Linked DNA regions of Marinoscillum sp. 108. Each later gene encodes a partner of the first gene's protein in a complex. Links are inferred from orthologs where the notes say so. Each region holds a gene or a part of one and is shown in the gene's direction. Other genes may lie near its edges.

The links.
Region 2: the proteins of accD (region 1) and accB are in contact, whole or in part, in a solved structure (PDB 8UXZ), measured with the Escherichia coli proteins. The link is inferred for Marinoscillum sp. 108 from one-to-one orthologs.
Region 3: the proteins of accD (region 1) and GV030_RS04085 are in contact, whole or in part, in a solved structure (PDB 8UXZ), measured with the Escherichia coli proteins. The link is inferred for Marinoscillum sp. 108 from one-to-one orthologs.

The regions. Positions count from the first base shown.
Region 1 is NZ_LR734808.1:3,545,132-3,555,516, forward strand. What follows is about bases 1-2,925. They hold accD (acetyl-CoA carboxylase, carboxyltransferase subunit beta), read left to right. Parts: upstream 1-1,005; coding sequence 1,006-1,845; downstream 1,846-2,925. Other genes in these bases: carB (carbamoyl-phosphate synthase large subunit), read left to right, coding at 1-621; GV030_RS14430 (DUF4834 family protein), read left to right, coding at 636-893; nqrF (NADH:ubiquinone reductase (Na(+)-transporting) subunit F), read left to right, coding at 1,975-2,925. In the rest of the region: more of nqrF, read left to right, coding at 2,926-3,273; GV030_RS14445 (formimidoylglutamase), read left to right, coding at 3,391-4,557; GV030_RS14450 (PspC domain-containing protein), read right to left, coding at 4,554-4,745; GV030_RS14455 (hypothetical protein), read right to left, coding at 4,753-5,034; GV030_RS14460 (hypothetical protein), read left to right, coding at 5,343-5,789; GV030_RS14465 (amidohydrolase family protein), read left to right, coding at 6,384-7,514; GV030_RS14470 (ATP-binding protein), read left to right, coding at 7,667-9,409; GV030_RS14475 (RNA polymerase sigma factor), read left to right, coding at 9,588-10,181; GV030_RS14480 (FecR family protein), read left to right, coding at 10,336-10,385.
Region 2 is NZ_LR734817.1:377,949-388,112, forward strand. What follows is about bases 3,821-6,524. They hold accB (acetyl-CoA carboxylase biotin carboxyl carrier protein), read left to right. Parts: upstream 3,821-4,784; coding sequence 4,785-5,264; downstream 5,265-6,524. Other genes in these bases: GV030_RS19025 (beta-ketoacyl-ACP synthase III), read left to right, coding at 3,821-4,115; efp (elongation factor P), read left to right, coding at 4,134-4,697; accC (acetyl-CoA carboxylase biotin carboxylase subunit), read left to right, coding at 5,283-6,524. Outside these bases: mgtE (magnesium transporter), read right to left, coding at 1-444; 16S rRNA (adenine(1518)-N(6)/adenine(1519)-N(6))-dimethyltransferase RsmA, read right to left, coding at 441-1,202; 4-hydroxythreonine-4-phosphate dehydrogenase PdxA, read left to right, coding at 1,259-2,284; GV030_RS19015 (DUF177 domain-containing protein), read left to right, coding at 2,365-2,892; rpmF (50S ribosomal protein L32), read left to right, coding at 2,902-3,093; more of GV030_RS19025, read left to right, coding at 3,117-3,820; more of accC, read left to right, coding at 6,525-6,626; GV030_RS19045 (hypothetical protein), read left to right, coding at 6,817-7,443; GV030_RS19050 (PP2C family protein-serine/threonine phosphatase), read right to left, coding at 7,460-8,245; GV030_RS19055 (chemotaxis protein CheX), read right to left, coding at 8,255-8,722; GV030_RS19060 (response regulator), read right to left, coding at 8,697-9,080; GV030_RS19065 (nitrate- and nitrite sensing domain-containing protein), read right to left, coding at 9,061-10,164. UniProt on the Escherichia coli protein: This protein is a component of the acetyl coenzyme A carboxylase complex; first, biotin carboxylase catalyzes the carboxylation of the carrier protein and then the transcarboxylase transfers the carboxyl group to form malonyl-CoA.
Region 3 is NZ_LR734808.1:984,247-994,513, reverse strand. The notes cover bases 344-3,150. They hold GV030_RS04085 (acetyl-CoA carboxylase carboxyltransferase subunit alpha), read left to right. Parts: upstream 344-1,178; coding sequence 1,179-2,123; downstream 2,124-3,150. Other genes in these bases: GV030_RS04075 (lysophospholipid acyltransferase family protein), read left to right, coding at 2,960-3,150; GV030_RS04080 (patatin-like phospholipase family protein), read left to right, coding at 2,197-2,955; GV030_RS04095 (LacI family DNA-binding transcriptional regulator), read left to right, coding at 344-858. Also shown: more of GV030_RS04095, read left to right, coding at 1-343; more of GV030_RS04075, read left to right, coding at 3,151-3,505; GV030_RS04070 (zinc ribbon domain-containing protein), read right to left, coding at 3,531-4,310; GV030_RS04065 (Nif3-like dinuclear metal center hexameric protein), read right to left, coding at 4,317-5,411; lpxK (tetraacyldisaccharide 4'-kinase), read left to right, coding at 5,426-6,463; GV030_RS04055 (putative porin), read left to right, coding at 6,479-8,344; GV030_RS04050 (tRNA-(ms[2]io[6]A)-hydroxylase), read left to right, coding at 8,347-8,946; GV030_RS04045 (asparagine synthetase B), read right to left, coding at 8,969-10,225. UniProt on the Escherichia coli protein: Component of the acetyl coenzyme A carboxylase (ACC) complex. First, biotin carboxylase catalyzes the carboxylation of biotin on its carrier protein (BCCP) and then the CO(2) group is transferred by the carboxyltransferase to acetyl-CoA to form malonyl-CoA.

The DNA.
Region 1 (10,385 bases):
GAGCACGTGGTGAATCTGCTGAAGGAGAAAACCGATGGCAAGATTTTGCTGGATCACTTTCTGGAAGGGGCTATTGAAGCTGAAGCTGATGCCATTTGTGATGGTACGGATGTGTACATTATCGGGATCATGCAGCACATAGAGCCCGCAGGGATCCATTCTGGAGATTCTTATGCAGTACTACCCCCTTACAACCTGGGGGATTTTGTGATTCGGCAGATCGAAGAGTACACGATTAAAATCGCCAAGGCGCTGGAAACCGTTGGACTTATCAATATTCAGTTTGCCATCAAAGATGACAAAGTCTATATTATTGAGGCCAATCCAAGGGCTTCCCGTACGGTGCCTTTCATTTGCAAAGCCTACAGGGAGCCTTATGTGAACTACGCGACCAAGGTGATGCTGGGAGCCAAGAAGGTAAAAGACTTTGATTTCAAACCTTATAAGCACGGATATGCCATCAAAGAACCCGTGTTCTCTTTCCACAAGTTCCCTAATGTGAATAAGGAACTGGGACCCGAAATGAAATCTACGGGTGAAGCCATCTACTTCATCGATGATTTGATGGATGATTACTTTCTTGAAATTTACGCTGAACGAAACCTCTACCTCAGTAGATAAGTTAATAGAGTACTATGTTAAAATTCTTGTTGATAATAGCCCTCATATCTTATTTGATCTATCGAGTAGGAGGGTTTCTTTTCAAAATACTCTTTTTGGGCGCCCAGCAGCAGCGTCAACAATACCAAAGTACAGGACAAACTCATCAGCAGCATGCCAGAAGGCGTGCTGCTGGAAGTAACCTGGACATCGACTATGTCCCTGGCGATCGAAAGAATGAGAAAAAAGATTTCAGAGGCGGGGATTATGTTGATTATGAAGAAGTTAAGTAAAATCTGACTTTTTCTGAATAGATCAATGCTGCGGCATGATTTAGAAAAGCGAATGACTTCCTCTCAAATTACCCAACATCACTTAGTTTTGCAGTTCACTTAAAATCGGCATATGGCTTGGTTTAAAAGACAAGACAAAGGAATCAACACTCCTACGGAGAAAAAGAAAGAGGCCCCAGACGGACTCTGGTATAAAACCCCAAGTGGCAACATCATTCACATGCGCGAGCTCAAAAACAATGCTTACGTATGTCCTGATGATGATTATCATGTAAGGATTGGCTCCAAAGAGTACTTCGAAATTTTGTTTGATGACAATCAATTCACAGAGCTGGACGCTGAGCTCACCTCTGGTGATCCGCTCAAATTTATAGATACCAAAAAGTATCCTGAGCGTATCGCGGCAACGCAAAAAAAGACGGAGCTGAAAGATGCCGTAAGGACGGCCTATGGCAAAATGAACGGTCGTGAAATCACCATTTGTTGTATGGATTTTGCCTTTATTGGTGGGTCTATGGGATCAGTGGTAGGTGAGAAAATCGCAAGAGGGATCAATCATTCTTTAAAAAAGAAAGTCCCTTTTCTGATGATTTCCAAATCTGGGGGTGCCAGAATGATGGAAGCGGGATTTTCGCTCATGCAGATGGCTAAGACTTCTGCAAGACTGGCATTGCTTTCGGAGGCCAAGATACCTTATATCTCACTGCTTACCGACCCCACCACTGGCGGGGTGACGGCATCATATGCCATGCTGGGGGATTTCAACATCGCTGAACCTGGTGCACTGATTGGCTTTGCCGGCCCGCGTGTGATCCGGGAGACCATTGGCAAGGATTTGCCGAAAGGTTTCCAAAGCGCTGAATTTGTAAAAGATCATGGCTTTTTGGACTTCATTGTGGATCGGCGGCAGCTCAAAAGCAAGCTGACCTCCCTGCTAAAAATAATCTATTGACCAGGTGAACATTTGGTCAAACATACTGTTACCAAACCGAGAACTAAATAGACTTATTCTGCCTTTATTCAGAATAGTTTATCACTTATATTTGCTTCAATTTAAGTTCAATCAAAAGGCTTCAGCCCTATGTCATCAGTCATAATTACGTCAATTATTGCCTTTACCGCGGTAATTCTCCTGTTAGTGTTTATCCTGCTTTTTGCTCAGTCCAAGCTGGTGCAATCTGGCCCGGTTAATATCATCATCAATGGTGATGAGGCTAATCCGATCACCACTTCAGCCGGATCTACGCTACTTTCTACACTTTCTGGTCAGAAAATATTCTTACCATCTGCATGTGGTGGGGGTGGTACCTGTGCCATGTGTAAGTGTAAAGTGGAAGAAGGGGGTGGTGATGTGCTGCCAACCGAGGTAGGGCATTTGAGTCGCACAGAGCAGAAGGAAAAAGTCCGACTTTCATGTCAGGTGAAAGTGAAGCAGGATATGAGAATAGAGATACCAGAGGAGATTTTCGGTATCAAGAAATGGGAAGCGACCGTAGTGAGAAACTACAACGTGGCCTCATTTATCAAAGAATTTGTTGTAGAAATTCCTGAAGACATGGACTATCAGGCGGGTGGCTATATTCAGATAGAGGTACCTGAGTGCGAAGTGGACTTCAAAGACATGGACATTGAGGCTCACCCTGAGGAGCACGATCAGCCGGATAAATTCCAGCTGGAGTGGGACAAGTTTGGGCTTTGGGATCTGAAAATGAAAAACACGGAGACCATCGAGCGTGCCTATTCTATGGCCTCTTATCCTGCAGAGGGAAGAGAGATCATGCTGAATGTGAGGATCGCTACACCTCCGTTTGACAGAGCAGCCAATGGCTGGATGAAAGTAAATCCAGGGATTGCTTCCTCTTATATTTTCTCAAGAAAAAAAGGAGACAAAGTAACTATATCAGGTCCTTATGGTGAGTTCTTCATCAATCCATCTGACGCAGAGATGCTTTATGTAGGTGGTGGTGCGGGTATGGCTCCTATGAGGTCTCACTTGTATCACCTCTTCAAGACCTTGAAGACCGGTAGAAAAGTGACGTACTGGTACGGGGGTCGATCTAAGAGAGAATTGTTCTACCTGGATCACTTCTTTCAGTTGGAAAAAGACTTCCCTAACTTCAGTTTTTTCCTTGTGCTCTCTGAGCCACTTCCTGAAGACAACTGGAAAGTGAAAAAAGATATTCATGATAAAGAAGGTGACGGTTTCTTAGGTTTCGTTCACCAGGCGGTGATCGATCAGTACCTGAGCAAGCACGACCAGCCGGAGGAAATTGAATTGTATTTCTGTGGACCTCCATTGATGAACGCCGCTGTTCAGAAAATGGGAGAAGACTATGGAATCCCTGATGAGAACATCCGATTCGATGATTTCGGAGGGTAATCCGATGAAGAAAATGGAAAGGGAAAGCGAAAGTTTTCCCTTTTTTTGTGCCTGATCCTCCGTGGCAAATAGCCTCGGATTTTTTAGTAGATTTGTTTTGAATATAGCCCTCATTCAATGGACCTGAAACTGTTTTTTGATCCTATTTCCAGGGAAATAGACCTCTCCAAGTTACCCACTTCAGCACTGGCACACTCTATTTATATCAACCAGGAAAAGATGCCCGAGATAGATGACAAAGACATAGCCATCATTGGGTTACAGGAGTCCAGGGGCGCTGAGGAGGGAAATCAGGACGGAATTTCTCGCTCGGCCACCGAAATTCGCAAAAGTCTTTATCAGCTCAAGAAAGGGTCAGGTAACTTCAGGGTGGTGGACCTGGGAAATTTCAGAAATGGACCTGAATTGGAAGATACCTACCAGCGCTTACAGGAGGTATGTGCTCATCTCATGGAGCAAAATATTCTTCCATTGATCATAGGCGGAAGTCACGACCTTGATATTGGCCAGTATATGGCTTACGAAAATCAAGACAAGATTATCACCATGCTCAATATTGACAATAAGCTGGACCTGACGGACCCGAAAACAGGTATCCCCAGCCAATCGCACGTTCACCGGATTTTCAAGCACGACCCTAATTTCTTATTCAACTATTACCAGCTGGGGCATCAGTCTTATCTGGTGGAAGAAAAGGAAACTGAACTACTTGAGAAGCTCTATTTTGAGGTAGTCCGACTGGGGATGGTGAAGGAGAACATTAAAGAGCTAGAGCCCATCGTGAGAGATGCAGATATGGTGAGTTTTGATATCTCGGCTATACAGGCTCATTACTGCCCCGGAGCTACAGATGCCAAGGTTTATGGGCTCACTGGCGAGGAGGCCTGTCAGATCTGCTGGTATGCCGGGCTCAACGATAAGTTAAGCTCTATTGGGTTTTATGAATACGATGTAGCCAGGGATACCGAGGACCGCAAGACAGCTTTTGTTCTGGCCACCATGATCTGGTATTTCATTGAAGGCTTTTATAATCGCAAAGGCGATAAAAACTTCAGGTCAAATGATTATTTGGTCTATGAGGTAGCCCTTGGCGGGGAGCCTTCCACCATCCGGTTTTATAAAAGCAAGATTTCTGAGAAATGGTGGATGGAGGTACCCCATCCGGAGGAGACTTCAGGTTTTCTGCGAAGCAGAATGGTCCCCTGCAGCTATTCAGATTATCAGATGGCTCAGAGCGGTGAAGTGCCCCACAGGTGGATTACCACCTACTCTAAGATGATTTAGTACTGCTCGGGTACCACAATCCAGAGGATTATGTACACCAGAATCCCCGGGAAACCCACGCTCAAAGCAGACAATACGAGGTATCCTATTCTCACCAGAGTAGGATCCAGGTCGAAATATTCAGCGATTCCCCCACAAACACCAGCAAGCATTGAGTCTTTCTTGGATCGATATAGTCTTTTGGTCATTTCCATTTTATTTGTTGTTTAAATATGGCAGATTTCTGGTAAAAATGTGCAGTAATCTGGTTCCGGAATTGAATTTTGCGCCGGAAGATGAGCCACTGGTTGGTTGTGATTCCGCTTCATTAGCATCCACTTCAGCCACTTGTTCCTGATGTTCGGGAGCTGGCATGTTGATGTTGTCTGCTGTGAAAATCGGGCTATTCATTGTCATTATCAATGCAATGATCACTCCCAGAATAATGAGTAGTGTTTTCGCTTGCCCCCTTTTGATATTTGTATTTTTTCCTAACATGACATTGTCCTATTGGCAATGGTTGTGCCAAAAAGTATAAATATCTGTAAATAAGTGACTTACGATATTTCCTTGCATAGATGTCACCCGTATACTGTGCGTTACCGGACAAAATAGAAAAGGGATGTGTTCGGTATCAGTCATTCGCCATGGTGGGGTCCAGGTATTTTCATTTAGAGAGCTATATTCTCAATATGGGAAAATAAACGGACTCCTGAAAATTATAACTATTTGGTATACAGTGTTTTGTGATTTCGGTGCGATTATTTCTTATTGGAGAGCATTGTTGAATTAAAAAATCGAAAAAAATGAAACCTACTAAGCCCGTTATGAATACATTTTTGAAGCTTTTTGGAGTGGTTGTTATGGCCGTACTGGTCGTGGCTTGTTCTGGTAAAAAGGAAAAGGAAACCCCTGAGGATGCCATGACTGAACTAAAGGATTCTTTTGAAGAAGAGAAAAAGGATCTGAAGTACGAGTTGGAAGAGATCAAACTGGATGTGGAGAAAGAGTTGGACAATCTGGATGACAAGATCGCTGAGGCAACAGATCAAAATAAAACACTTTTGGAGAAAATGAAGGCAGATCTCAATGAAAAGGCCGATGACCTTGACCGTGCCATAGATAAGGTGGAAAACTCAACCAAGCAGGCGTGGAATGATACCAGGGAATTTGCCGCTGAGACCTCAGAGGATGTGAAGAGTTCACTTAAGGACTTTGGCGAAAAGATTAAAGAAAAGTTCAGTAACTCCTAAAATTTAGGAACTAAATAGTAGAAAGTGAAAAGCCATTCCGAATTTCGGAATGGCTTTTTTGTGTTGAACATGTGCCGGGTGTATTGATTTTATTGGATCAAGCAATATTTGTGTGGGTATCACTTCAGAGTTTATATTTTGCAAAACTGAAAAAAATCCACTGTAGATCCAGAAAAGTAAGGGCACAAAGGCGGGTGGGGCATCCAAGGCAAGTGTGAATCATTTTGACTCCAGAAAATTTTTAAAAAAAGCCAAAAACGATGAGTCGAAATGATTTTTTGCGTTGGTGCCTTTTCTTTTGCTTCGTTTTTCTTTGGGCAAGCAAAGAAAATGAAGGGTAAGTAGCCGATCAGTTGGATTGAGTCATATGAGGTGCCAGATTACGGATCACTATCCATCTTTAATACAATCACCCCACAGATTTTCGGGTTGATCCATTTTATTGAAGACAAAGGCGACCTATCGTATAAGCATACCTCACTTTTGTCTCAATAATGATAAAAGATGCCTGTTTCACTTGGTCTAATATCGGATAATTCAAATCTTTACTGGAAAGGTGTACGTTACCTACATTGTCACTTTACTTTCATCCTTATGAACAGAATATTTACCCTGGCCTTTGCCCTTGTTTTAAGTCTTACCCTATTTGGTCAGGAGTCTGACTCTGAACCTGTGATGGATTTCGAGCGCTATGATCCCATTTCCTCCCTTGTCGTGCCAGAGCATCCGGTTACCCGGGCCAGGTTCCCTTTTATTGATGTGCACAGTCACCAGTGGAACCTCACAAAGGACAGGATCGCCAAGATTGTTGGGGAAATGGATACGCTGAACATGGGGATCATGGTGAACCTGAGTGGCAGGGGATATGACAGGGAAGCGGGCGATATTGGTAGTCAGGAGTATCTGGCCGGTATGACCAGTCGTATAGCGGGCGAAGCTCCGGGTAGAATTGTGGTTTTCACCAATGTTTCCTTCAAAGAAATAGGTAATCCGGGATGGTCTGAAGAGGCCGTTCGCCAGTTGGAAGAAGATGTGAAAAACGGTGCCAAAGGGCTGAAAATTTACAAGAGCCTCGGGATGGGAATCAACGATGTGAATGGGAATCGGGTGGCCATAGATGACCCCAGGATTGACCCTGTTTGGGCCAAATGTGGTGATTTGGGGATTCCGGTGATCATTCATGCGGCAGACCCTAAGCCGTTTTGGGACGATCATGACGAGAAAAACGAGCGCTGGCTGGAGTTGAAACTGCGGCCAGGCAGAAAGAGGAGTACTACTGACCCGGCTCCCTGGGAGCAGATCATAGCTGAGCAACATCATATTTTTGCTAAACACCCGGGGACCACTTTCATCAATGCACACATGGGATGGATGGCCAATGATCTACAGGCTTTGGGAGACCATTTGGACCAATATGCCAATGTGAATGTGGGTATAGGGGCTGTGATTGCTGAGTTGGGGAGACAGCCACGAGCCGCCAAAGCATTTTTTGAACAATATTCAGATAGAATTTTGTTTGCCAAGGATGCCTATAATCCAGAGGAGTACTACACCTATTTTCGGGTGCTGGAGACTGCCGACGAGTATTTTCCGTACTACAAAAAGTACCATGCTTTTTGGCGTATGTATGGGCTGGATTTATCTGATGAGGTGTTGAAAAAGGTATATTACAAAAATGCCCTCAGAATCATTCCGGGGCTCGATGCATCGCTTTTTCCAAAATAGCAATGCGCTTTGAGGTGATCCATGGATGTGATTTTTGAGAGAGAATGCATGCCAAAAGTTGGATTATATCGATATGAATACCCGACTCATCTAAAACCTTAACCCTTGATGAGTGCAATTTCCTACATTTATTAATTCTCAGAGCCAGGAAATTGACACTCAAAAAATTCATACCGTCATTAGGTACCAACGTTCCCATAGAGGTCAAACTCTTTGAGGTCACTTTGATATTGACCATCCTGATTCTCTATTTCTGGCTCGTATTTGGTTTTTTTTCCGGGTATGAGAATGCCATCATGGTGATTTACCTTGGTGGAGCTATCACTTATACAGGTTTTTATATAGCGCACAAAAGATGGGCAGTCTTTAGAATGATGACTGTCGGATATTACAGCCTGCTTTATCTTTTGCTAGGCCTGGCCTGGTTACCTTCTGGTGGTGTAATGGGCTCTATTCACAACATGTTTGCGCTCATTTTCTTATCTGGGTTACTCATTCTCAAACCCAAAGAGTTTAGGCTTTTCATAGTGGTCTCTCTCACGATGGTACTTGGTTTTACGGTCTTTGAAATTGTCAATCCTGATGCAGCTAGACCCTATACGGATGAAAGGCAATGGATGATTGATATTGCTGTGTCTAATGCCCTGATGCTCTCGGTACTTTCTTTCACTTTGTTTTTTTATAAAAAAGAATATGAGAGGGACAGGGAAAGATTAAAAGCATCTAACATCTCCCTAAGTAGAGAGAAGTTGCGTGCCGAGTCGGCTGATCGCATTAAGACCAGCTTTTTGACTAATATAAGTCATGAGATCAGAACACCACTCAATGGAGTGCTTGGCAATCTCGATCTTCTGAAAAGGACCAAACTTTCTCCAGAACAGGCCCTTCTACTTAAGGACATGAGCCATTGTAGCGATATTCTGCATGGACTTATTTCGGATCTACTGGACATCACTATGATAGAAGAAGAGGGGATGGTCCTGCAAGAGGACAGAATAGATCTGCACATGGTGGTGTCTAATGTGATACAGTTTTTTATTCCGAAAGTGGCTTTAAAGACTGGAAATGTTTCCATCAATTATCATTCGGACAAGCGAATCCCTAAGTACCTGAGAGGTGACCTTACCCGAGTACGTCAGGTACTGATCAATCTCGTAAACAACGCAGTGAAGTTTACCGATGAGGGGGAAATCAATATCCGCTCAGTACTTTTATCTAAAACTTCCCGACAGGCCGAGATTAAAATAAGTGTTGCTGACACGGGCATGGGAATTCCCGAGGCTCAGCGAGCTCATATTTTTAACAGATTTCATCGGGATGATAACAACCCTTCTTTGGAAGGCATAGGCCTTGGTTTGAGTGTTTGTAAAAAGGTGGTGGAAGCCATTGGTGGGGAGATTGGGTTGGAGAAATCAGCGGAGAAAGGGTCGTGTTTTTACTTCATTCTCCCGTTCAAAATTGAAGGGTCTAAGTGGGATGATCCTGAAATTGAAGAACCTACCATCAACAAGTATTCTCACCTGAATGTACTGGTAGCTGAAGACCAGCAGGTGAACCAGCTCGTTACCAGAAAAATGCTCCGAACATTGGGCGTGAGTAATGTGGAGATTGCTGAGAATGGGAAGAAGGTGGTGGAAATGGCTGCATTGAAAGCCTATGATTTTATACTGATGGATGTGCGTATGCCCATCATGAGCGGAATAGAAGCTACACGCGAAATTCTCAAATCCGCAAGCTCCAGACCTCCTGTGATTGTAGCCGTGACGGCCAATGTCACCAAACACGAGATGCAGGACTGTTTTGAGGCCGGAATGAGGGACTTCATCAGCAAGCCCTTTAGCCTTGAGGTGTTGCGATCCTCTTTCGAGAAGTTTCTGGGTAAGGAAAAAGCCTGACAAACCGGTGAGGTGGCTCAGCCACAGGACTGAGCGTTGATTTTTTTCCATGTACGCGCTCATTTCTTTCCGATCCTCCCGTTTCCTTCAAAATTGAAAATTTTGAAAATATCTTTAACTTAATTTTTTGATGTGTAAAATCTGATGGTTATTTACCATTGGAATTACAATAGGTTTAATGAAGTCTAGAGAACTCTATATTGCTTACAGTGTGCGAAGGGACCATGATCTCTGGCAAGACCTTTGCGCGGGAGATAGAAACGCTCTGGATTATATTTACTACTCTCAGGTGCCGGCCCTTTTGTCTTATGGTCGCTACTTAACACCCGATTCCACACTCGTGGATGATTGTATTCAGGACCTTTTTGTGGATTTGTGGGTGAAGCGGGATCGTCTGGGACCGGTTCGCACCATCCGATTTTACCTGATGAAATCCCTTAAGCACAGAATAGTCAGAGAACTACAAAACCAGAAGAAGCGTAGGAGTCTGACCGAATCAGAGGGTGCTTTTGAGGAACTGGAAGATCCCAATCCATTTTTTTCTGCCGGCCAGTATCAGCCAACATCCGCTGTAGTGGAGTGCCTGAATAAGCTCTCACCTCTCCAAAAGGAGATCGTCTATCTGAAATATTTCAATGGACTGAGCTTCGATGAAATTGGCGATATCCTTGAGTTGGACAAAAAACAGCTCTACAACGCCCTTTCCAAGGCCATGCACAACCTCAGAGGAATGCTGAAATTGGCAGTGCTAATGATTTTGCTTGTTTATTGATAAATAATCAATAGATCAAGTCATATTCTACATAAATCATTAAATCATCACTATTTCGTTGTTGTTGTTGCAAATGTTTAAAAATTTCTTCTTTTCCGGGGAGTAATTTGAGCATGCGCTGTATCTGTAGGATATAAAAGCTCAAAATACCTACGTGAAGACCTGGAAGAAAAAATACGATGATTATAACCTGGAGGATTTGCT
Region 2 (10,164 bases), on another replicon or contig:
CTTGGCCATCAGTCCTCCAGCCACATCCTCTTCATACCTGAGTAGGTCCAGGATGTAGCTGGCCTTTTCTTCGTTGTCTATGAATCGGATAACTTCCTCCCGCTTCTTGAGAGACATCTGATAAAGGATATCAGCTCCATCATCAGAATCAAGATACTCGATGTACTTAGCCAGCTCTTCAGGAGTGAACTCCGCAATGAAATCCACCCTCACATCTTCCTCCAGATCATTCAGGATGGCCGCATCCACCTCTTTGGGCAGAAGCCCAAACACATAGTGGCACTCTTCCGAGTCAAACTCATAAAGCAGCGCGGTGATATCAGCCGGATTGACTCCTTCAAGCGACTGCCTGATGAAAGCCTCATCTTTCTCATCCAGTGCTTGCTGGAAGCGCTCCAAAAACTCTTTGCTAAGCGCAAACTCCATGATGGATTCGGTGGTCATGCGGAAATGTATTTTGTCAACTGTATAAACTCACTCACCGACAATTGTTCAGCTCGCTGGCCAAAAACTTCGGTATCAGTAGCAAAATCCAAATTTAAGTCTTTTAGGGCGTTGCGCAACGTCTTCCTTCTTTTTCCAAATCCGGCTTTCACCACCCTTTTAAACAGAGCTTCATCACATTCCAGTCGGGCAGTTTCGTTTCTGGTAAGCCTGATCACTGCGGATTGTACTTTGGGTGGGGGATTGAACACCTGCGGCGGTACAGTGAAGAGGTATTCGATATCATAAAAAGCCTGTAGCAATACACTCAGTATCCCATAGGTCTTGTTGCCTTCTTTTGAAACGATCCGGTCAGCCACCTCCTTTTGGATCATGCAGACCACTTCGTTCACCGTATCTCTATGATCCCATATTTTAAAAAATAGCTGGGAGGAGATGTTGTATGGAAAATTGCCAATGACGCCTATAGGCCCATTCATTTCGGCCAGATTGTATTTGAGGAAATCCTGATGCAAAAATTTAGTAGCGTGTTCAGGAAAATGATCCTTTAGATAAGCCACAGATTCAGTATCCACATCAAACGCTATGAAATCTGGAAATTCATCCAGCAAATACTTGGTCAATACTCCTGTGCCCGGCCCCACTTCTATCAAAGTTGACATCTTTCCTGGATCCAGTCCGTTCACAATTTTCCTGGCGATGTTTTCATCCTTCAGAAAGTGCTGACCTAAATGCTTTTTGGGAGTTACCTGTTTCAAAGGGTCTGATTATTTTAAAATGAATTAACTTTTCGGCGCTGTAAATTTGACAAAATATGAGTGATACTTCTCAAAACAGAGAGAATAAACCAATAATAGGTATTTCCATTGGAGATTTTAATGGTATTGGGCCAGAGGTGGTCATCAAAGCCCTTAATGATAACAGGATACTGAGGCATCTCACGCCTGTGATCTATGCCGATGGACGAGTCATCTCCTTTTACAGAAAACAACTCGACCTCCAGAATTTCACTTACAATCAGACTAAAAGCATCGAGAGCATTCATCAGCGGAAGGTAAATGTTTTGAACCTGAACGAGCAGGAAATTGAAATCACCCCAGGTGAGCCTGGAAAATCCGGCGGGGAATATGCCATTGCCTCGCTCCGAAGAGCGCTTGAAGACCTGAAATCAGGAAAAATACACGCCATTGCTACTGCTCCATTGAGCAAGGAGATGGTACAGTCCGATGATTTCAAATTTCCCGGGCATACGGAATTCCTCACGCAGGAAGATGGAGCTAAAGATAGCCTCATGTTTTTGGTCGCAGAAGGCCTGAGAGTGGGTGTGGTTACTGGTCACATTCCATTGAAAGAAGTGGCTCAGGCAGTCACACAGGAGCGTATTGAAGCCAAACTGAATTTAATGATTAAGTCCTTGAAGAAGGATTTCGGAATCAAAAAGCCCAGAATTGCAGTGCTAGGGCTCAACCCCCACGCTGGTGAAAATGGCCTTTTAGGTGAAGAGGAAGAAAAAATTATCAGCCCGTCTATCAAAACCTTTAAAGACAAGGGTAACCTCGTGTTTGGTCCGTACCCCGCTGATGGCTTTTTTGGCACCAATCAATTCAGAAGTTTTGACGGGATATTAGCCATGTACCATGATCAGGGCTTGATCCCTTTCAAGAACATGGCCTTCGATACGGGCGTAAATTTCACTGCAGGGCTTTCCTTCATCAGAACCTCTCCTGACCATGGCACCGGCTTCCCAATCGCCGGCAAAGGAGAGGCCAGCGAGACTTCTATGAGAAACGCCATCTATATGGCTGCAGATATATTCAAAAACAGATCAGAGCACCAATAGACAATCCCCACGAAATTTGTTTTTTTATATGTGGTTTATTCCTAAATTTGCGGTTCTTTAAGCGGACAGAAGGAAAGCGCATGAAAGGGCTCAGGGAATTTCAGATAGATATTTTCAATTTAGGCTACAAGCTTCACGAGTTTGAATTTCAGATTGATAACCGACTACTGGGGATGTATGAGCACAGTTTGGTGGAAAAAGGCAGTGGTATTTGTAAACTCAGCCTGGAGAAATCCGAAACCATGATGAACCTTCACTTTCATATTGATGTGAAAGTGGAACTCATCTGCGACCGTAGCCTGGATAGTTTTGACTATCCGATTAAGCTTGAAGAATCACTCATCATTAAATTTGGTGAGGACAATTACTCACTCAGCGATGATGTGATTGTGATCAAAGATGACACAGCCACCATCGATGTAAGTGAGTTTATTTATGAATTTATCACCCTGGCAGTGCCTCTGAAGAAGCTTCATCCACGTTATGAGGAGACAGAAGATGACGAGCCAGATTTGATATATACTTCCGAAGATGAGGATACGGACCGAGAGAACGGTGAAGTGGATCCACGATGGGAAGCATTGAAAAAACTTAAAGGAAAAAAATAGAAAAATAAGATGGCACACCCTAAGAGAAAAATTTCCAGAACCAGAAGGGACAAGAGAAGAACGCATGTGAAAGCTACTCCAAAGAGCTACGTAATATGCCAAACCACTGGTGAACCACACCTTCCGCACAGAGCATTCTGGCATGAAGGCAAGCTTTACTACAAAGGTAAAGTGGTTATGGAAAAAGAAGTTCTGGCTTAATACAGCCAAACAATCAATATAGCATGACAAAAATCCGCGCGGCAATTACCGGGGTTCATGGGTACGTTCCAGACTATGTGCTTACCAACCATGAGTTGGAAACCATGGTCGACACGAACGACGAATGGATCAGGAGCAGAACGGGCATCGAAGAACGTAGGATTCTCAAAGGCGAAGGTCAGGGAACCTCTGTGATCGGTGCTGAAGCAGTTAAGGGCCTTTTGGCCAAGACGAATACAAAAGCAGAAGAAGTTGACTTGATTATTTGTGCCACTGTAACGCCTGATATGCCTTTCCCGGCTACAGCCAATATAGTAGCGGATATGGTCGGTGCTAAAAATGCTTTTGGTTATGACCTTAGTGCCGCGTGTTCAGGATTTCTCTACGCACTCGCCACAGGAGCACAGTTCATACAGTCCGGCACCTACAAAAAGGTGGTGATCATTGGCGCTGACAAGATGTCGTCCATTATAGATTACACTGACCGGGCCACCTGCATTATTTTTGGTGACGGAGGTGGGGCCGTGATGTTGGAGCCCACTGAAGAAGACCTGGGTGTGATGGATTCCATTTTGAAGTCTGATGGTTCTGGGGCACCGTATCTGCACATGAAAGCAGGTGGAAGTCGCAAACCAGCCACCGCAGAAACTGTGGCACAGCGTGAGCACTTTGCCTTTCAGGAGGGCTCTACCGTTTTCAAATTTGCGGTCACCAATATGGCAGATGTGGCGGCAGAGGTCATGGAAAAAAATAACCTGACCAGTGACGATATCAGCTGGCTGGTACCTCATCAGGCAAACAAACGCATCATTGATGCTACTGCCCGCAGAATGGGTGTGGGTGATGACAAAGTGATGCTGAACATTCAGCGATACGGCAACACTACAGCTGGGACTTTACCATTGTGCCTTTGGGATTATGAGCCTCAGCTCAAAAAAGGAGATAATATTATTCTTGCTGCTTTCGGAGGTGGATTTACCTGGGGAGCAACGTGGCTTAAATGGGCCTACGATCCAAAATAATTTCACAAAAAACTTACCATGGCAACAACTGCAGATTTTCGTAATGGTCTTGTTATCGAGTTTAATCATGACCTTTTTACCATCATTGAATTTCAGCATGTAAAACCCGGAAAAGGTCCCGCATTTGTGCGTACCAAGCTCAAGAGCCTTTCGACCGGCCGAGTGATCGACAACACTTTCACCTCCGGCCACAAGGTGACTACCGCCCGGGTGGAAAGAAGAGCATACCAGTTCCTGTACAAAGATGACATGGGCTTCCATTTTATGGATAGTACCACCTTTGAGCAACTCCCCATATCCGATTCATTGATCAACGCACCTGCACTCCTGAAAGACGGACAAGAAGTAGATGTGCTTTTCCATGCTGAAGAGGAAAGGGTACTCGGAGTAGAATTACCACAACACGTGATTCTCAAAGTGGTGTATACCGAGCCCGGTCTGAAGGGGGATACTGCCACCAACACTACCAAACCTGCCGAATTGGAGACAGGAGCCACCATTCAGGTGCCTTTGTTTGTGAACCAGGATGAAGTCATCAAGGTGAATACACAAACAAATTCCTACGTGGAACGAGTTAAATAAAATAATTACCTTTATTTACCGCCAGAGTAAAATCGATCTTAAGTGCTTATTGCGCCCATTTTGATAGACAACCAAAAATGCTAAATAATGAAAGCAAAAGAAATTCGTGATTTAATAGATTTTATTTCAGGCTCAGGCCTTGAAGAGGTAAACATAGAAACAGAGGAGTTCAAGATCAATGTGAAAAGATCTTCACCTCAGGTAACTGTGGCTGCAGCACCAGCGCCTGCTGCCCCAGCAGCACCGGCTCCGGCGCCAGCACCAGCTGCTGCCAGTGAAGCTCCCAAAGCTGCACCAGCTGCTCCCGCACCTGCCAGCGATGCACACCTCATCACCATCAAGTCACCAATGATTGGTACATTTTACCGATCAGCCAATCCTGAATCACCAGCTTTCGTGAATGTAGGTGATGCTGTTAAGCAGGGAGATCCGGTTTGTATCATTGAAGCCATGAAGCTTTTCAATGAAATAGAATCTGAAATATCTGGCAAAATAGTGAAGGTACTCGTGGAAGATGCTCAACCAGTTGAGTACGATCAGCCTTTATTCCTTGTAGACCCCTCTTAATCCAAAAAATAAAAAATCGTGTTTGATAAGATTCTCATAGCTAATCGCGGAGAGATCGCTCTTCGTATTATACGTACTTGTAAAGAGATGGGCATCAAAACTGTGGCCGTCTATTCTACCGCTGATGCCGACAGTTTACATGTAAGGTTTGCCGATGAGGCCGTCTGCATAGGCCCTCCTGCCAGTAAAGATTCTTATTTGAAAATACCACAGATCATCTCTGCGGCAGAAATCACCAATGCAGATGCGATACATCCTGGGTATGGTTTCCTGGCTGAAAATGCTGAATTCTCTAAAGTTTGTGAAGAGTATGGCATTAAATTCATAGGTGCTTCTGCAGACATGATCAATGCCATGGGTGACAAGGCTACCGCCAAGGCCACCATGAAAGCAGCCGGAGTACCTACCATACCAGGATCAGACGGGTTGCTAGAGTCAATGGAGCAAGGGATGAAACTGGCTGAAGAAGCCGGCTACCCTGTAATGCTAAAAGCTACCGCTGGTGGAGGTGGTAAAGGCATGCGCTACGTGAAGGACAAAAGCGGATTCAAGAAAGCATGGGATGATGCCCGCCAGGAAGCTGGCGCTTCGTTTGGCAACGACGGTCTGTACCTTGAAAAATTCGTAGAAGAGCCTAGACACATCGAAATACAAATAGTAGGTGATAGCAGAGGACGGGCATGTCACCTCTCGGAAAGAGACTGCTCCATCCAGAGAAGACATCAAAAACTCATAGAAGAGACGCCCTCTCCGATCGTAACGCAGGAACTGCGTGAGAAAATGGGACAGGCGGCCATCAAAGGGGCTGAGGCCATCGGATATGAAGGAGCTGGTACCGTAGAATTCCTGGTGGATAAATATGGTGATTTCTTCTTCATGGAGATGAATACACGTATTCAGGTCGAGCATCCTATTACTGAAGAAGTAACGGATTTTGACCTGATCAAAGAACAAATCAAGGTAGCCGCTGGGGTGGAGGTTTCTGGTAGGAACTACTATCCACAGCTACACTCTATAGAGTGCCGTATCAATGCCGAAGATCCGGCCAATGGCTTCAGACCTAGCCCCGGAAAGATCACCAATCTACATTTCCCAGGTGGTCATGGTGTTCGCGTAGACAGCCACGTCTATGCCGGATATGTGATTCCACCATTTTATGACTCTATGATTGGCAAGCTGATCGTCTCAGGGCAAACCAGAGAAGAGGCCATCGTACGTATGAAGAGAGCTCTGCAGGAAATGGTCATAGAAGGGGTGAAAACCACCATTCCGTTCCATATCAGATTGATGGATGACCCGGTTTTCAAATCCGGAAAATTCACCACTAAATTTCTGGATGACTTTGACTTTTCTGGCCTGTAAAACAGACCAGAAAAGTCCTCATGAGGGTTGCAAATAGTGCTGAGTTAGAGGTGAATTGGGCTTTATATAGGTCACTTTTCCCTAAAAACTATCCAAGAAAAGCTCGTAATAATGCCGTATAAAGGTTCAAAAGACCATAGGTTTTATACTATCTTTGATAACAGCCGTTAACTGGGCAAACAAACACATTTTGTCAGCTACTCATCCAAACAATCGTCTTACAGAAGAACAGAGGGAACTTATTTCGGAGCTTATAGGCAACGCGATCAAGAAAGCGGTGCAGTCTATGGAGCAGATGCTCAAAATAAGGGTCAATGCCAGTCATATCACCTATGGCGTAGGTCCACTGACCCCCATTCCTGAATTAGACCTGTTAGGTCGATTCAAGGCGCACCTGGTCAAGCTGGTATTCAGTGGCGATATCCGTGGGGCTTTCTATTTCGTTATCCTGGATCATGAGGTAGACCTGATCAATACTGTCTGCCTTCCACCCGAATTCAAGTCAGACAAACGGACCGAAACCAAGCTGATGAAGCATGGATTCATGTCAGAAATCGAAAATGTGATAGCAGCCTTGTCTATGAAAGAAATATCTGAGTATCTGGGCGTGCAATTGGAACTCAGGGTACCTCAGATCCAAATCATGTCTGGCAATCTGATCAACGAGTTTTTTGAAAAAGAAAATAAGGTTCATAAAACAGCCTTTCATGTCAAATCCGTACTGGAAGGAGTTGCTGTTAACGTTGCTCCTTTTTTTATCTGGATACTCGACGATAATTTTTTGAGGATTCTAAAGTTGAATACTTCAGAAGGTTGAGTGATTCAGGGTTGAATCAAAGTGCAAACCCCATGATGAGGACATCATCAGGCTGATCATTGGAGCCTTTCCATTGATCGATGAATGTGGTCAGCAAAGTCTTTTGATCTAAAATTGGTTTATCAGCATTCTCCAAAATGGCTTCAGCCACCATTTTCCTTCCCAACTTCTTATTCTTATCGCCACCCATCAGGTCACGAAAGCCATCACTGGATAGATAGAGGTTAGACTTCACTCCTTCTTCCAACACAATGGTGCTGGTCTGATAGGTATGCTGCATTTCAAACATTTCACCAATCTGCATTCTATCAGCTTTGATGATCTCCATCTTACCCTTCTTCACATGCATTAAATCTACTTTGGCGCCTGCGAATTCTACATGCCTGATGGCTAAATTGATTTTAAGCAGTCCCACATCAGCACCGGTACCCACCTGGAGTTTTTCTCTGTCGCTAAACTTAGTGGCAATTTTGTGATGAAGGTATCTCAGAATAGTCCCGGGATCACGGGTCTCATACGACTCCATCACCCGCTGGAGTGATTGCTTGTACACACGAGTCATCATACTGGCCAGGTGACCATGCCCCATACAGTCAAAGAGCGCAATAAAAAGATCTTCTCCGTCTTTGAAAATCCAGAAGCCATCCCCCCCTACCTTGCCACTCATGGGGAGATTGATAATGAAAGCATCCAGAAAACTTGCCACGACCTCCTCAGGAAACAAAGAAAAATAGTTCTTCTTTGTTACATCCTCTAAAGACGAAACTCCAAGGTTATAGTACGTGCGTTCCTGATCAAGCATGCTGAAATTTTACTGCAAACCAATAACCACAAATGCTTCATGGTTGTTCCAAACTATCGGAATTACGTATATGGAGACATCTTCGGGTATTTTCAACTTGGAAGGCATCCCCTGAAACACGACAGGCACTGAAATCATAAAGTTGGCTCCCAGGTTCGCACGGACGTTTCCGGCCACCACGTTCGAGATTTCGCCAGCCATATCCAGGATATCCTCCTCAGAAGGATCATCTATCCCAATGAAAATCTTAATCAGATCCTCATACATAATTCGGTTAGCTGAAATATAAACAAATCCCTTCCGATTTCCAGATATTCCTATCATTCCGGTATAGTCCTTCAACATCAGACCTTCGGATTGCTTGATATAAGGTACGTTCAGTTCGGAATCAATCTCTGTCAGGTGCCTGAAGTAATTGTTGACTGAATTAATGAACAGACTACAGGTGGCATCAAACTCCGCTTTGCTTGTTTTCATTTCTCTTTAGTAATCGGTCAAAAGCTTTGGCGAGATCATCGGCATTCACAGGTTTATAAAGAAAACCACGTGCGCCTTTATCCAATGCTCTCAGGCCGGTTAATTTATCTGATAGAGCCGTGATGATCATAACCTTGCATTTTGGGTGCATAAGCATGATTTCATCCAGGCAAGCCAAACCGTCCATTCCCGGCATGGTAATATCCAGCGTTACCACGTCTGGTTTTTCTTCCTTAACAATCTTCACAGCACTCGCCCCATCAGGAGCCATACCTATGATCTCAATATCGTAATCTTTCAGATTTTTCTCAATTATGCGACGCATAATTGATGAATCATCAACTATCAGTAGTCTCATGCTCTTTTGATTGGTCTTCTACAATACCACTGATGGGTAAATTTATGATTAGTTTGAAGTACTTACCTTCCTCAAAAGTGGTGGTAAATGTTCCATTCATCTCCTCTATCAGTGTCTTCACTAAATTCATGCCTCTTCCACGACCTGCGTTTTCATCCACTTCCGTAGCGGTTGAAAATCCTTTTTCATAAATGAGGTTGATCACCTGATCATGTGTGAGTTTCTCAGCCTCAAATTCAGTAAGTATGCCACTTTGAACTGCCCTTTGTTTTACTCTGATCACATCGAGTCCCCTGCCGTCATCCATGTAGCATATCTCGAATCGCTGATCTTTTGGCTGATCCAGCTCAATAGAAATCGTTCCTCTGATCAATTTTCCAAGTGACGTTCGGGTTTCACGATCCTCTATTCCATGCTTTACGGAATTTCTAATCAGCTGAATCATGATGTCCCTAAAAGCATCAATGTGCTCATTTGGAAGCACCAGGTTGCTTTCATTTTTAAAGAAAAAGTCCACCGGCTTGTCCATTTTGTCTGACAGCAACTTAACTGATCGCTCCAGATTGTCAATGAGCATGATATTGGAAACCACATGACCACCAGATGGGTACTTACGGTAGATATCTGCCACCTTTCGGAGCATAGAGCTCATTTCATCGATCATCTTATCGGCATCATCGATCTCATAGAGGATGGTGAGGAAATCCTTACCGGTCACTTCCTTGAGCTTTAGACTTTCAATGGCTTCCTCTACCTCATGGAATTTTTCGCTCATGATGTCAAGGCCTATCACTACGGCATTCCCTTTGAGGTTGTGGATGGTTTCGAAGGTGAAATCAAGCAACGCCTTCAAGTCTCTGTCTTTATTGGCCTCATAGCGCTCCGAGATGCCTTTGAGGGTCCGTTTGGCATTATACAGGAAGCCCCTGATCAATGACGGATCTATTTTCAAAATGCTCAATACCTGTTCGGTTTCCTGCTTTTTCTTCTTCTCCGCGTCTTCCAGGTGTTTCTGGAGCAATACTGATTCCGTTTCGTCAGATACCGTCACCATGATATTAGCGATGCGATCTCTTCTCCATAT
Region 3 (10,267 bases), 2.6 Mb from region 1 along the record:
TATCAGGTAAATACTGCGGCCAAAGGACTCAGAACCAATAAGACGAAACTGATTGGGATCATCGTGCCTGAGATTGGTGATGATTTCTTTGCTGCCATACTATCCGGTATGCAGGAAGCCTCAGAGGAACTTGGGTACAATCTGCTGGTTTGCCAGTCTAACGAATCCAAAAAGAAGGAAAATCAATTGGTAAAGTCTTTGATTGCTTGTAATGTAGAAGGGATTCTGATCGCTCCGTCTAAGGAAACCCACAACATCAATTTCCTTAAGGGCCTGCCTGCTCTGGGTAAGCACGCGGTGATTTTTGATCGAATCATAGACCAGGAGGTTTTTCCTCATATTTCATTTGATGATGAGGAAGGTGGCTACCTTGGAGGTAAGTACCTAATAGCTTCGGGGCACCGAAAGCTATTGTTTATAGGACTCTCTCAGGCGCTAAAGAATGGCGTGGCCAGACTAAGTGGATATAATAAGGCTTTGGGTGAAAGCGGCCTTCCGAATTGTACGGCAAGTTTCCTGGATACGGATGGTACTGCCTCTGAGATTCTTGACCGATATTGGCAGGAAGGGGCATACGATGCAGTGGCTTGTTACAATGACCTGATCGGAGCCCAGGTGATTGCCCACTTCAATGTGATAGGAGTGAAGGTGCCACAGGAGGTTTCGGTTTTGGGTTTTGACAACCGGCCATTGTGTGAGTACACCTTTCCCAGATTGTCGAGCATAGAGCACTCCACCAATAAAATGGGCCGCATGGCCGTGACCACTCTTCTGGATTTACTGAATGAAACCGAGTCAGAGGCTTTGGATATTGCGCCGAAGTTGGTTGAGAGAAATTCTGTTTTGGATAAGAGTTGAACAGGTATAAGCTTCAAGGAGAATTTATACCTTGATTCTTTCGAAACCTCTATAAACAAAAAAAACCCTCTGAAAATCAGAGGGTTTTGCAATTTTTTGCGGTATGGACGGGACTCGAACCCGCGACCTCCTGCGTGACAGGCAGGCATTCTAACCAGCTGAACTACCACACCGTTTGCTCAATTGCGTTGCAAAACTATACCCTTACTTCTTCAAATGCAACACTTCATTTCAAATATTTTAAATGTGTTTTTCAATTCGGTTAAAATGTCTGAAAAGGGTATTTATGGCTACATTTGTACCTCAAAATTTTTCAATACATGCACTTAGAATTCGAAAAACCAATCGTAGAATTAGAAAGCAAACTGGCAGACATGAAACTGTTGGCCCAGCAGAGTGATGTAGACGTGTCGGCGGCTATCACAAAATTGGAAGAAAAGATTGTGAAGTTGAAAGAAGATACTTTTGAAAACCTGACCCGGTGGCAGAAAGTTCAGTTATCCAGACACCCCGAACGACCTTACACACTGGATTATATTTATGAAATTTCCGATGATTTTATAGAGCTCCATGGTGATCGTACGGTGAAGGACGATAAGGCCATGGTAGGCGGATTTGCCAAAGTAGACGGACTCTCGGTGATGATTATCGGTCAGCAGAAGGGTCGCAATACCAAGCAGCGGCAGGAACGTAATTTTGGTATGGCCAATCCAGAAGGTTACCGAAAGGCCCTACGTCTGATGAAGCTGGCAGAAAAATTCAATACCCCTGTGATCACCCTGATAGATACTCCTGGAGCTTTTCCGGGTATAGAGGCAGAAGAGCGTGGACAGGGAGAGGCTATAGCCCGAAACCTGAAAGAAATGATGACCCTCACTGTACCTATAGTAAGTGTAGTGATTGGGGAGGGAGCTTCTGGTGGTGCTTTGGGTATTGCCATAGCTGATAAAGTATTGATGATGGAAAATACCTGGTATTCGGTGATCTCTCCTGAGTCGTGCTCATCAATTCTATGGCGTAGCTGGGATTATAAAGAACAGGCTGCAGAGGCGCTTAAATTGACTGCCAAGGACATGCTTCAGCATAAGTTGATTGATGGCATCATTAAGGAGCCCCTTGGTGGAGCACATACAGATATGAAGGCGGCTTCAAAAGAGTTGAAGAAAGAAGTGGTGAAGCATATTAAGAGCCTGGAGAAACTTTCCGTAGAGAAACGAATTGCCGAACGAATCGACAAGTTTTCAAATATGGGCGTAGTGGCCTGATGCAGATGATTATCCGCACAGGGTATTGGGATGTGTTAGTGGTGGAAATCGGTATTTATAGCGATTTGACTTTATGAAACTAGGTCTCGTATTATCTGGCGGTGGTGCCCGGGGAATCGCACATTTAGGGATTATCCAGGCGTTGGAGGAAGAGGGATTGTCGTTCCATATTGTTTCCGGCTCCAGTGCAGGAGCACTGGCCGGTGGTCTCTATTGTGCGGGATACACCCCATCGGAGATATGCGGCTTTATTGAAAAAACCAATTTCCTCACGACGTTCCGCCCGTCATTTAACTGGCGAAGCCTGCTCAATATCGAACGGGCTTCGCATGAGCTAAAAAAGTACTTTCCGGAGGATTCCTTTGAAGCCCTTAAAATTCCATTGTGTGTATCCACCACCGATATCAAACGAGGGAAGGTAAAGGTCTTTAAGAAGGGCCAACTTATTAAACCCATCCTGGCTTCCTGTAGTATCCCTGTGGTATTTGATCCGATAGTCATAGGTAAAAGAACATTGGTGGATGGAGGAATTCTGGACAACCTTCCTTACGCATCTATCCAGAAGAGTTGTGATAAGATCATAGCCCTGCATTGTAATCCCATCGACAAGGGATATGAGTTGGGTAATTGGCGCGACCTGATGGAGCGCTCCATGATGCTGACTGTCACTCAGAATGTTCATTCCAGAAAGAAGCACTGTGACGTGTTTCTGGAGCCTCCTGGACTGAGTAAGTTTAAGGTGTTTGATTTTAAGCAGGCTCAGGCTATTTACAAGTTCGGATATAAGTATGCTCGAAAAGCCATCAAAGAAGGAGCATTGAAGAAACTATAACCCCATGAAGAAATTGTTTTTTAGATTTTGCTTTAGGCTGACAGGCTGGAAGATGAAAGGCCAGCGTCCCGACCTGAAGCAATATGTTGTGATCGTGGCACCACATACGAGTAACTGGGACTTTTTTGTGGGGGTGGCAGCCAGGAGTATTAGTGGATTGAAGAGTCACTTTCTGGCCAAAAAATCACTGTTTGATCTTCCTGTGGTGGGGTGGTTTATGCGGGCTGTAGGTGGATTTCCGGTGGATCGATCGAGGAATACCAACATGGTGGATCAGGTCGTAGAGTTATTTCAGCAGCACGAGGAGTTTATTATCACCATTACGCCGGAGGGCACACGGTCATATGTGCCAGAGTGGAAGACCGGCTTTTACAGAATCGCCCACAAGGCTGGAGTACCCATCGTGATGGTGGGTTTTGACTTTGAGCACAGAGTGGTGGAGTATCGGGAGCCTTTTTACCCAACAGGGGATATGGAAGCGGACCTGGAGTTCATCAAATCCTATTATAGATCCATCAAAGGCAAGCACCCAGAGAAGGGAGTGATATAAAAAAAGCGCCACAAGGGCGCTTTCATTATTTTTTAGTCGTTGTTCGTTTGGTTCTGCGTTTGGGTTTTTCTTCCTCAATCACTTCATCCTCAACATCTGAGAGGATTCGGCCACAGTGCTCACAAACTATGATTTTCTTCTTTTCACGTATTTCTGCTTGCTTCTGCGGGGGCACCACATTGAAACAGCCGCCACAGGCGCCACGCTTTACCGGTACCACAGCCAGGCCATTTCGCATGTTCTCTCTTACTTTCTCGTAAGATTTCAGCAATCTGTCTTCTACCTGCTTAGCCGCTTTATCTCTATCTTTCATGAGTTTCTGCTCATCCGCTTCTGACTCACTTGCGATAGTATCCAGTTCGTTTTTCTTAGAATCAAGATCTTTTGTGCGCTCTGATAGAATACCTTCAGTCTGGGCAATCTCTTCTTTTTTCGAATCGATTTTTACGTAAGCTTCTTTGATCCTCTTTTCAAGAATTTGAATTTCAAGCTGCTGCAACTCCACCTCTTTGGTGATGGCATCATATTCGCGGTTGTTGCGAACATTCATCTGCTGCTCTTCATACTTCTTGATGAGTTTCTCAGCGTCTTTGATGGCGGTCTTGTTGCTCGCTATATTTTCTTCTAGTTCCGCAAGCTCTGAGTTTTGTTTCTCAACTCTCGTCTGGTAACCAGCAATCTCATCTTCAAGGTCCATTACCTCATCGGGTAAGGCTCCTCTGATCTTCAGTAGTTCATCACGTTCAGAATCGATGGATTGTAATTTTACGAGGCTTTCGAGCTTTTTCGCTACGGTGTTTTCCATGTAGTATTACAAATAATTGATAGGATTCGTTTGTACCTCCGATAAACGGAGTGCAATATTAGTGAATTTTTCGCTTATTATATCATAAAGCAAGTCCTTTGTGAACTGCTCACTTTCGAAGTGTCCAATATCCGCTACCACGATTCGGTTATCGGCTTCAAAGAAGTCGTGATATTTGAAATCGCCAGTGACAAAGACATCAGCTCCTGTACCTATTGCTTTAGTGAGCAGGAAGCTTCCAGCTCCTCCACAGAGGGCCACTTTTGATACTTTTTCCTTGCAAATTGGGGTATGTCTGACACAGTCGGTGCGCATGGTTTGCTTGAGGTGACGGAGGAATTCTGATGCGCCCATGGGGGAGGTGAGGTCACCCACTATGCCTGACCCTACTTCCTGGTTTGTATTGCTGAGTGTGGAGAGGTAATAGGCCACTTCCTCATAGGGGTGACTATTGTGCAGGGCACTGACCATGCGATGCTTGAGGTGGGAGGGGAAAATGAGCTCGATCCGCTTTTCATTGACCGTTTCATCCACATGGTGGTTGCCAATATGCGGGCTGGAGCCGTCTCCTGGTCGAAAAGTGCCTGTACCTTCCGTCTGAAAGCTGCAATGGTCATACTGACCGATCTGCCCGGCACCGGCTTTGTACAGGGCATCCAGTACCTGCTGGGCATCTTCATGGGGTACGAATGTAACCAGCTTGGAAAGGACCTCCGACTTTGGACTTAAAACACGAATGTTCTTCAGCGATAATTTCTCAGCAATTTTTCTGTTTACACCGAGGTGCACATTGTCGAGGTTGGTATGGATGGCATAAAGTGCAATGTCATGTTTTAGCGCCTTGATCACACATCGTTCCACCCAGTGTTTTCCGGTCAGACTTTTGAGTCCTTTGAAAATCAACGGGTGGTGGGCGATGATGAGGTTATCTCCATTGCGAATGGCCTCATCAATAACTTGCTCGGTCACATCCAGTGTAATGGCAATCCCCGAAATCTCTGCATTGGCATCACCAACGAGGAGCCCTGAGTTGTCATAAGACTCCTGATAGCTGAGCGGTGCAAATTGCTCTAAGAAATCTGTAATATCTTTGATTCGCATAGTAAACTCCCTTTATGTATTGGTGGCAAGTTATTGTATTTCCTTTTGCACTTTTGTTTGACCTGATCATCAGGCTCAGAAACCTGCTCTATGATCATGGGGTAAAGAAAACGGTTCGCTTTGATACAAATGTAGTGGTAGTAGGTAATCTATCCATAGGCGGTACCGGGAAAACACCAATGATTGACTATCTGGTGAGGTATTTTCAAGGACAGGACAAGAAAATATGCACTCTCAGTCGTGGCTATGGGCGGAGAACTTATGGCTTTAGGTTGGCTACCATCGCTGACACACCTGATACTATTGGGGATGAGCCCTACATGTACCTGCAGAAATATCATGGGATAGTTCCTGTGGCTGTAGGGGCAGAGCGTGACCTGGCCATCTCTGAGTTATTGGGGCATGTGCCGGATGCGCATGCCATTTTGCTGGACGATGCTTTTCAGCACCGAAGAGTCACGCCTTCAGTGTCGATTGTGCTTACTACCTATGAAAATCCTCTGCACAGAGACTATTTGCTGCCGGCAGGAAGGCTGCGTGAAGCACGACGTGGGGTGCAGCGTGCGGATATCGTGGTGGTGACCAAGTGTCCGGAATATATGAGTGAGGCAGATCAAGTAAGGATGCGGCATGAGATCCAGAAATATACCTCAGCAGCAGTGTATTTTATGACTGTACAGTATGATCCTTTGGTGCCGGTTTTTCGGAATGGGTGTGAACTCAAAAGAAACGTACTGGGCATTTCAGGAATGGCTAATCCTGAGCCTTTTGAAAATTACCTCCACCGCAACTATGCCGTGAAGCACACTTATAACTACAGAGACCACTATCGCTACAAGCCAGCGGATGTGCGTGACATTCTCCGTGAAATGGACGAAGATACCAGCCTGATCACCACAGAGAAAGACATGGTGAAGCTGAAGCAGTTTCAGGAGCTGCGCGATTATTCCTGTTTTTATCTGCCCATTCGTACGAAATTTTTAAAGGACGAATCGTTATTCCTGTCTAACCTGGAGTCGAAACTGAAAAACTATGCCCAAGAACCTATTTGATTATACTTTTGCGCTGTGAAAAAATCACTATCGGCAATACTTCTTTTGATGAGTCTGCTTTCAGCAGCTCAAATCACGGATGATTCCAGTGAACTGGTTTACGGATCTAAAACCACGTTGATCATTTATGAGAGCGATCTGAAAAACAATCAGGAGAAGGAAAGGCACCCTGATACGACACTTTACGAATTAGAGAAATTCACCAAACTCGATATAGAGCGACGAAAGTTTCAGGACCTGGGTAACAATGGGACAGCCCTGTTCCCGATTTTTTACCCGGCTCCAAAGGAGATAGGGCGTACCAGCGGTCTTTCGGTTTATGATCCTTACATGATTAACCCTGACCAGCTAAAATACTATGACTCCAAGTCGCCACATATCAATCTGATGGTGGTATTTGGGGGAGAAGGTCGATCTGTGGTGGACATGGCCTTTAGCCGGAATGTCAACGAAAACTGGAATGTGGGTTTTGATATTTATCGGATCACCTCCGATAAGCAGATTGGTAAAAGTGGTCAGCAAGATCGCAATGTGGTGGGTACGGTTTTCGATTTGTATACTTACTATAAACACAAGGAGAAGCCTTATAGCGCCATGTTTCATATGGTGAAGATGGGGTACGATATAGAAGAAACCGGAGGTATCTATATAGAGGATCTGTCTCAGGCGACCAAAGCAGACCTATTTGAATACCAGGATTCTGACATCCAGCTTTCAGAGGCCCGGTCTAATGATGATCGACTTAATTTTCACCTCTATCACCAGTATAACTGGACCACCCCACTGCAATTTTATCATCAGTTTGATTTGAAAAATCAGGAGGTAGGCTTTCAGGACTTCAAAGATGTGTCCAGCGGGACTGATGTTACCTATGGTGGTTATTACGATCAGTTTTTGCTGGGGACGGATAGTACCTATGAGCGATTTACGTGGAAGGAGATGGTCAATGAAGTGGGGATTAAGGGAGATCTGGCCAACATCTTTTACCGCCTATACCTCAAAAGGAGAGACCTTGATTTTGACAACCTCTATCAGGACCCTACGCCGCGTTTCAGTGAGATGTTTTTGGGTGGTTATACCCGGTTTGATTGGAAAGACCAGTTCAACATAGAGGCGAAAGGAGAGCTGATGCAAAGTGGTGAATACCAGCTGACTGGTCAGCTCAATTCCGACTTCCTCTTTGGGTCATACAAGTCTGTGCGGTACAAGCCAGCCTTTATTTATGAGAAGTATTTTGGCAACCATCACGAGTGGAATCAAAGTTTTGCTTCTGCTTTTAGCAATGAGATAACCGCTGGTCTGCAGGTGGATTTGGGCTTTTTGAAGATCAGGCCTCAGGGCAGGTTGCTGAGCCTGGATAAGTTCTTCTACTTTGATGAAGAGAAAACCGCCCAGCAGAGTGGCGATGTGGCCATTATGGCTTCATTGGGTGGCGATTTTAATTTCAGGTTGTACACGAATAAAGCACTCAAAGAAGCTTTTCATCTGGAAAATGAGGTATACTATACGAACACTTCTGGCGGGGGCGCTGACCATATGGAGGTTCCACAGTTTTTTTACAATGGCCGTTTTTTCTGGCGTGGATACTGGTTTAAAGATACCATGGGGGTGGAAGTGGGTATAGATGTACATGCCAAAAGTCAGTATTACGCAATGGGATATGCACCTGAGATCCAGCAGTTTCATTTGCAGCGAGAGTTTCTGATCGAGCAGTTTTACACCGCAGACCTTTTTCTGAGTATGAAAATCAATAATCTAAGAGCTTTTGTGAAAATGACCAATATCAACCAGCAAAGTAATGATGGCTATTTTGTGACACCCTATTACCCGGGGCAGTCTCAGGTGATGGATTTTGGTGTGAGATGGATGTTTTTTGACTAATGATGGAGGACCACAAAACCGTATTGGGGCTTAAGCTACCCACTGACCCACGCTGGGTCAACATTGCTGAAATGCAAATAGAGGACATTCTCGTTGATCATGCTTATTGTGAGCAGAAAGCGGCCTCATCTTGCATTTCTCTGATCATTCAGTATCCTGAAAAGTCGGAGTTGGTAGACGTACTTACTCCGGTGGTAGCTGAGGAATGGGCTCATTTTGAACGTGTAATTGAGCAGCTTAAGAAGCGAGGATATGCGTTAGGGTATGCCCGCAAAGACGAATATGTTACCGCACTGAACAAAGTATTGAATAAGGGGGGTAGCAGAGATCAGCAGCTAGTGGAGAAGCTGCTCATGAACGCATTGATAGAGGCACGTAGCTGTGAGCGCTTCAAGTTGCTTTGGAAAAACATTGCGGATGAAGAGTTGCAGACTTTCTATTATGAGTTGATGGTCTCTGAGGCGGGGCACTATGTCAATTTCATAGAGCTGGCCAAAGTCTATATGACTGAGGAATATGTGAAAGCCCGGTGGGAGGAGATCCTCGTTGCAGAAGCTGATATTATCAGAAGCCTCGAACTACGAGGAGACCGGATGCATTAACAGTTGACTTCTAAGTCACAAATCAAGTTTTTTGTTTTTTCTTTTTGGCAGCCGGAAAGAGGATATTATTGAGGATAAGCCGATAGCCCGGTGAGTTGGGGTGAAGGTTCAGGTCTGTTGGCTGTTCATTCACGAAATGTTGGTAATCCTCAGGATCATGTCCGCCGTAGAATGTCCAGAAGCCCTTGCCCATAACTCCATGAATGTATCTTGCTTCGCCCACGGAGCGTGTTTCACCCATTATCACCACATCCGATTTGATAAGAGACTTCCTGAATGAAGTGGTCTGTCCCATAAAGCCTTTGATGATGTGTTCGTGATTTTGGGTCAGCATGGTAGGGATGGGATCCCATTTGGCGGAGAATTCAAAGAGTGAGAAAAAATCCGTTTCCTGTTTCAATCCTCGCTCGCGTGCCTGCATGTCTATGTCAGAGTATTCATACTCATAGGGATTTCTTTCCAGGCGGAAATTCTGAAAGGCCATGGTCTTGTCAAAGTCCAGCTTATTCTGGGCATTAGGGTCCGCAGGGTCACCATCATACATAGATTCCACTATGTCTAACCCCTCTGCAGCCAGGGCTATGTCGTAAGTATCTGTGGCAGAACACATGGCAAAAAGGAAACCACCTCCGGCAACAAACCCGTGTATTTTCTTGACTACAGCCAGTTTGAGGTGAGACACTTTGGAGTAGCCATGCTTGCGGGCAGACTCCTCATACTCACGCTGCTGCTGCTGGTACCAGGGGAAGTGCTGGTAGGTGCGGTAAAATTTGCCATACTGACCTGTGAAATCTTCGTGATGGAGGTGGAGCCAGTCGTACTTAGGGAGCTCATTGTACATGATCTCATCATCGAAGATCACGTCGTAGGGAATCTCTGCATAGGTCAGCACCAGGGTAACGGCATCATCCCAGGGCTGTTTGCTTTTAGGGGAGTACACTGCGATTTTTGGATATTTCTCCAGCTTCATTACGTCCATATTGGAGGCCGGGCTGGCGATCTCATTCAGGATTTGGTTGGCCTGTGCATCAGAAATAATCTCATAGGATACATTTCGGATGACACATTCATTTTCGATACTTTGGAGGTGCTTGACCATAAAACTACCTCCGCGATAATTCAGCAACCAGTCGGCTGGCACCTCCTGGGTCAACATCCAGTAAGTAATTCCGTATGCCTTTAGGTGATCGGTCTGTGTTTCATCCATGGGAATGAGGATGTAGGCACATTTGGCCTGAAAGCCAACAAAAAGGATTAGAATCAGAAAGAGTTTACGCATCCCACTATCAAAATTTAATACTGCAACAGTCATTCATAAAGC